2 regions of the Aminobacter sp. NyZ550 genome follow, and region 1 is predicted to be linked to the other one. Evidence: predicted binding sites of a transcription regulator. Region 1 holds the regulator's gene; the other holds the start of a gene.
The links. Region 1 encodes HrcA, which represses chaperone genes, less so after heat shock. Its sites were predicted from a motif close to GTTAGCACTCNCNNNNNGNGAGTGCTAAC; they were not measured.
Positions count from the first base shown of each region.

Region 1 (3,407 bases):
CGGCACCGGCAGCCTGGCATCGGGCTTCGGTGGCTGCCGCGTCGCCTCGGCGTAAAAGAGCAGAAGCACGCCCTGGCCGCAGCGGAAGAACACATGCCGCCCCGGCACCTTGGCGATCCGCTCCAGTCCCATCACCTCGCCGTAGAAGTTTTCTGCGGCATCGAGGTCGGTGACATAGAGCGCGGATTCGAGGATCGCCGAGGGCTGCATGGCGAGAGCCTCAGCCCACCGCCATCTTCTGCAGGTCGACCAGACGCGCAATGCCCTTGCGGGCGAGGCCCATCAGCTGCAGGAACTCTTCCTCCGAGAACGGCGTACCTTCGGCGGTGCCCTGGATCTCGACGATGCCGCCCTTGCCGGTCATGACGAAATTGGCGTCGGTGCCGGCCGAGGAATCCTCGAGATAGTCGAGGTCGATGACCGGCTGCCCATCATGGATACCGCAGGAGATCGCCGCGACATGGTCCTTCAGCACCTTGTCGATGCTGACCATCTGGCGCGCTTCCATCCAGCGCAGGCAATCGTACAGCGCGATCCACGCGCCGGTGATCGAGGCCGTGCGGGTGCCGCCATCGGCCTGGATGACGTCGCAGTCGACGGTGATCTGGCGCTCGCCGAGCGCCTGCATGTCTACCACGGCCCGCAGCGAGCGGCCGATCAGGCGCTGGATTTCCAGCGTGCGGCCGCCCTGCTTGCCGGAAGAGGCTTCGCGGCGCATGCGTTCGCCGGTCGAGCGCGGCAGCATGCCGTACTCGGCCGTCACCCAGCCCTTGCCGGTGTTGCGCATCCAGCCCGGCACCTTCTCTTCAAGGCTCGCCGTGCACAGCACATGGGTGTCGCCGAACTTGACTAGGCACGAGCCTTCGGCGTGCTTGGAGATGTTGCGCTCGAAGGAGATGGCGCGCATTTCGTCGAACTGGCGTTTGGAGGGGCGCATACGGCTACTTTCTATGGCGAAATCGGAAATTGTTGCCGGCTTGTAGCCCCATGGCCGGACCAGCGCAAAGGAAAACCGGTTCCGTGGCTGGAGCTGTTGTGTTCGCGGCCATGCGGTCTATATCATTTTGGACGGAGACCATGAAGCAGATGACCAAAGCGGTACCCGATCCCACGCTGCAATCGCTCGATATGCGGTCGCGTGACATCTTCCGGCGCATCGTCGATTCCTATCTCAGGGATGGCGAGCCCGTGGGCTCGCGTAACCTGTCGCGCATGCTGCCGTCGTCGCTGTCGCCGGCGACCGTCCGCAACGTGATGAGCGATCTCGAGCAGCTCGGCCTCGTCTACGCGCCGCACATCTCCGCCGGCCGCCTGCCGACGCAAAAGGGGCTCAGGTTCTTCGTCGACGCCTTCATGGAGCTTGGCGATCTGCCTGACGACGAACGCCGGACGATCGAGGCGCAGGTCAAGGCTTCGGGCGAGGGCGCCACGCTGGAGCACATGCTGACCGAGGCGAGCCAGATGCTGTCGGGCATGTCGCGCGGCGCAGGCCTCGTCCTCGCCGCCAAGAACGAGGTCGCGCTCAAGCACATCGAGTTCATCCAGCTCGAACCGACCAAGGCGCTCGCCGTGCTGGTGTCGCAGAATGGCGATGTCGAGAACCGTGTCGTCGAGCTGCCGCTCGGCGTCACCGTTTCGCAACTGCACGAAGCGTCGAACTTCCTGAATGCCCATATTCGAGGCCGTACCCTTGCCGAGGCCCGGCTGGAGATCGCCCGTATCAAGGACGAGACCAAGGCAGCCCTCGACACGCTGTCGCAGGACCTCGTCGAAAAGGGTCTCGCCGTCTGGGCCGGCGCCGAGAGCGGCCTGCCGGCGCGCCTGATCGTGCGCGGCCGCGCCAATCTGCTCGAAAACGTCACCGCCCAGGCCGACATCGAACTGCTCAAGCACCTGTTCGAGGACATGGAAACCCAGGACGGGCTGATCCAGTTGCTCGACCTCGCCGAGGAAGGCTCGGGCGTGCGCATCTTCATCGGCTCGGAAAACCGGCTGTTTTCGCTGTCCGGCTCGTCGCTGGTCGTCGCGCCCTATCGCGACAAGGACGCTCGCGTGGTCGGCGCGCTCGGCGTCATCGGACCGACCCGGCTCAATTATGCCCGCATCGTGCCGATGGTCGACTATACGGCGCAGCTGATTTCGCGCATGCTGAGGTGAGCTGAAACTGCGGAGAACCGGACCATGGCACTCGAACAGATCAAGGCCCAGATAGCCGTGCTGCTCCAGGAAATGGTCAACCAGCCCGAGGATTCACACGAGTTGCAGGAACAGCTGCGCGAGAAGCTCTCCGAGTTGCGCGCCCAGGGCCTGCCGCTGCCCAAGGACCTCGTCGACCTCGAAAAGCGCCTCGATGACGATTTTTCCGAACAGGAAGAATGAGCAGTCGGGCGATCACGCCCCTTTGCTGGCCTTGTCCTGCTCGCTCCATGTCACCTGCCGGTAGTCGAAGCCATATTCCAGCGTTGGTTTGACGATGCGGAAATAGGGCGACAGGTCGAAGTCGCGCGGCGTGTAGAGCGAGTGGTGGCGGATGTGCATGATCTCCTGGCGCATGTAGGTCGACTGCGCCGAAGCGCGGCCGGGGGCGCGGGTGATCTCGGGCAGGATTGGATAGCGGATCTCACCATAGGCCTGCGCGATCATCGTCGAGCAGATGGCGCGTGTCGGGTCGCCGGAACCGAAGGCCAGCATGCGGCGGCGCCAGCGCACGGGCACCGGCGGCCGCGGAATGAAGTAGCGCAGCATGTCGGTGATGTTCTTGAGGTCGTATTTCAGCCCGAGCCTTTGCACCATGAACCTCACGACATGGTCGCGATCCTCCGGTGACAGGCCGTTGGCCCGGCAGATGCGGGTGTTGTAGGTGCGGTATTTCGACAGCGGCACGGCAACGCAGCCTTCTCCGAGATTGACCTCGATCAGCCGCGGCCGCTCCGATCCGTCCGTCGGCTCTGGCAGCGCGTCGCCGATATAGAGTGCAGAATGCGACCAGGTCGACTGCGTCAGATACTTGATGACGGCCGAAATGCGCTGGTTGCCTTCGATCAGAAGGATGTCGCCGGGCTCCAGCGTTCGCCGCAGCGTGTCCGGGTCGGAAGGTGTGTAAGGCTCGTAGCCGGAGGATTCGACCTGCAGCCGGGAGGCGAGCCAGCGGCCGAGACGGTCGAGCAGGGTGTCGGTCTTTTGCGTCATGACGCACAGGACGTAACATGAGCCGGGCCGGCGATGCCAGCGGGGCAAACAGCTAGTCGGCTTCAGTTTCCGCCACGGTTCCGCCGAGGTCGTCGCGGACCTTCTTGGCCAGCCTGCGCACCGTGCGCCGTGGCTTGTCCTCGAACAGTTCGGCGGCGTCAGCGAGGCACAGCTTGCGCAGCGCTTTCTCCGAGCGCTTGAGCAGCCTGACCAGCTGT
Region 1 covers NZ_CP114190.1:89,643-93,049, reverse strand. The annotation lists gene N7E70_RS00475 (VOC family protein) at 1-210, opposite strand, end outside; gene rph (ribonuclease PH) at 221-937, opposite strand; gene hrcA (heat-inducible transcriptional repressor HrcA) at 1,087-2,157, shown strand; gene N7E70_RS00460 (hypothetical protein) at 2,182-2,379, shown strand; gene N7E70_RS00455 (YiiX/YebB-like N1pC/P60 family cysteine hydrolase) at 2,392-3,189, opposite strand; gene N7E70_RS00450 (CHAD domain-containing protein) at 3,242-3,407, opposite strand, start outside.

Region 2 (3,407 bases), 110 kb from region 1:
TGACGTCGGCGTTCGCTCCGGTGAGCGTCTCAAGCGCTGCCTTGGCCCGCAGCAGGGCCACGCCGCCACCGGCGACGATGCCTTCTTCGACGGCAGCACGCGTGGCGTTCAGCGCATCATCGATGCGATCCTTCTTTTCCTTGACCTCGGTTTCGGTCGCTCCGCCGACGCGGATGACGGCGACCCCACCAGCGAGCTTCGCCAGGCGTTCCTGCAGCTTCTCCTTGTCGTAGTCGGAGGTGCTTTCCTCGATCTGCATCTTCAGCTGTGCGATCCGGGCTGCAATACCGTCCTTGCCGCCGGAGCCGTCGATGATGGTTGTCGTGTCCTTGTCGATGAGCACGCGCTTGGCCCGGCCGAGCATCTCGATGGTGACGTTCTCGAGCTTGATGCCGAGATCCTCCGAGATCATCTGGCCGGCGGTCAGGACAGCAATGTCTTCCAGCATCGACTTGCGGCGATCGCCGAAGCCAGGTGCCTTGACGGCGGCGACCTTCAGGCCGCCACGCAGCTTGTTGACGACGAGCGTGGCCAAGGCCTCGCCTTCGACGTCTTCGGAGATGATGAGCAGCGGCCTGCCGCTCTGCACCACCGCTTCGAGGATTGGCAGCAGGGCCTGCAGATTGCCGAGTTTCTTCTCGTGGATGAGGATGTAGGGGTCTTCCAGTTCGGCACGCATCTTGTCGGCATTGGTGACGAAGTAGGGGCTGAGGTAACCGCGGTCGAACTGCATGCCTTCGACGACGTCGAGTTCTGTCTCGGCGGTCTTTGCTTCCTCTACGGTGATGACGCCCTCATTGCCGACCTTGTCCATGGCCTTGGCGATCATAGCGCCGACAGAGGTATCGCCATTGGCGGCGATGGTGCCGACCTGGGCGATCTCGTCCGAAGACTTGACCTTCTTGGCGCGCGCATGGATGTCCTTGACCACGGCAGCCACGGCAAGATCGATGCCGCGCTTGAGGTCCATCGGGTTCATGCCGGCGGCCACCAGCTTGGCGCCTTCGCGGAGGATGGATGCAGCCAGCACGGTTGCCGTCGTTGTGCCATCACCGGCGAGGTCGTTGGTCTTCGAGGCCACTTCCCGCACCATCTGCGCGCCCATGTTCTCGAACTTGTCGGATAGCTCAATCTCCTTGGCGACGGTGACGCCGTCCTTGGTGATGCGCGGCGCGCCATAAGCGCGGTCGATGATGACGTTGCGGCCTTTAGGGCCGAGCGTCACCTTGACGGCGTTGTTGAGCAGCTCGACGCCACGCAACATGCGGTCGCGGGCATCGGTCGAGAATTTGATTTCCTTGGCAGGCATGATTTTCGTCCAGTTCGTTCTTGAGGTCGCAAAGCCGGATCAGGCGGCTTTCTTGGCGGCTTCGCTCGTGTCGACGATGCCCATGATGTCGGCCTCCTTGATGATCAGGAGATCCGCGCCGTCGATCTTGACCTCCGTGCCCGACCATTTGCCGAACAGCACTGTGTCGCCGGCCTTGACGTCGAGCGGGATCAGATTGCCGCTTTCGTCGCGGGTGCCCGGGCCAACGGCAAGGACTTCGCCCTGCTGGGGCTTTTCCTTGGCATTGTCGGGGATGATGATGCCGCCCTTGGATTTGATATCGCCTTCGGCGCGCCGAATGACGACGCGGTCGTGAAGTGGTCGGAATTTCATGAATGTTCTTTCTGCAGCCGGCGCATAGGGGACCGCATGTCCTATATACGCCCTTTGGCACTCGAATGACAGGAGTGCCAAAAATTATTCGCTATGCACGAGAGTATTCAAAAATAACAGGCGCCAGGGGGCGGATTAAAATTATGATTCAGTGCAAATAGGCTGGGAATTTGAATTCCAGGTCGAGAAACCCTATTTAAGGTGCAGTGGAATTTTTATTTTCCGCGCACGAAGAGGATTTCAGATATTGGATGTAGCCATGGAAAATTTTCTGGAAAAAGCGCAGTCCCGTTCGATCGAGGCACAGAAGAAGGCAGCAGAGCGCAACAGCGCCATGGCTGATTATCAGTCAGAAGCAAAGGCTCGGGCCATCAAGACGGCAAAGTTGCGGGAATTGCGCTTGGCCAAGGACGAGGCTGACCGCGCTGCCGAGGCCCTGAAACCCGTAGAAGCCAAGAAGAAGCGCGTGGCGCGCGCCGCAAAGTAGCAAGCGCATCACCTGACTGCCAATCCTGCCTGGAGCGTCAGCCCATGTGTACGCACCTGGGCGTCGTGCTTTCCGAAAAACGACTCCGATTTTCGGGCCGATGCGCGGGGCAGGATGCCAGTCGGTCGATGTACGATCAAGAATGCCGGCCTTGCTGTCAGCTAGCCTATTGTTTTGTAGAACATCCCTCCCCATATGAAGGCTCATCGGCACTCCGCCGGGAGCGAAACGCTCATCGAGATACGATGGTGGGTTTTGCCGCGGAATGCTGCATTTGCCCTGATTGACAGCTGGCCGACCACGAATGTACCGGCGGCATGCAAGTTTCAGGAGCCAGAGGGAAGCGGGCCTATGCCCGCTTTTTTCTTTTCTGGAGAGCTTTTGCCAAAAGCAGCTTCTGCCCGCGTCAGGCGGCTGGCCTGGCGTCGGCTTGAGGCAGCAGCCGGAACAGCGACCGGGCAATTCCCCCGACCTTCCCCTGGTCGACCTGCGCCGTGTCGTTGGGCAGCAGCGTCGTCACCTTGTCGACGCCGAGATCTTTCAGCTGGAACGGCGTGCCATGGCCAAATTCGAGATGTCCGCGGCCGATGATGCCGATCACCAGCGGCGAGCTGTCGGCCGTCCGCGCTTTGGCGATGTTGCAGGCAAACGCCCGATCCCAGGTCTGCTGCGCCCGGACGAAACGGTCGAACTCCGGCGCCTCGGGCGCTTTCACCTTGCGCGCCGGCGAGCCGCCGCCGGTGGTATCGAACAGATATTGCCGATAGGCCGGCGTCGCGTTTGCCGAGGGCGTGAGACCGTCACGCTCGTCGACAGGAACGGCGTCCCAGCCTTCCTTGCCGACCCGCGTCACCAGTTCGCGGTAGCAATTGAGCGCCAGCATCGGCACGCCAAACTCGCGGCAGAAATGGAAGATCGGAAGGTAGAGCTCGGCCGGGAACCCCCAGACCTTGCCCCATTCGGCAGCCTTCAGAAATTCGTCCCGCTCAAGACTGCCGGCGACCCACTGGTCGAGCACCGGCTGCAACCGGCGCGGAAACATCTCGAAACCGATGACGATGTCATTGCGCAAAGTCCGCATCGCCGTGCAGACATGCAACTGCCAGCGGTGGATGTCGAAGCGGTCATGCGTTTCGCCGAGCAGCAGCACGTCGCTCTGCGCGACCTCGCGCATCAACGCCGTATGATCGAGCAAAGCTCCGCTGTCGGCGTCGAGCCATGTCGCGACAGGGTGGTTCCATTCGGTCATGACGGTCA
Region 2 covers NZ_CP114190.1:203,642-207,048, reverse strand. The annotation lists gene groL (chaperonin GroEL) at 1-1,309, opposite strand, end outside; gene N7E70_RS00995 (co-chaperone GroES) at 1,349-1,663, opposite strand; gene N7E70_RS00990 (hypothetical protein) at 1,923-2,150, shown strand; gene N7E70_RS00985 (ChaN family lipoprotein) at 2,557-3,399, opposite strand; gene N7E70_RS00980 (hypothetical protein) at 3,405-3,407, opposite strand, start outside.
Region 2: N7E70_RS00995 (co-chaperone GroES) is a predicted target of HrcA. The motif match lies at 1,717-1,745, and genes of this name have one in related genera.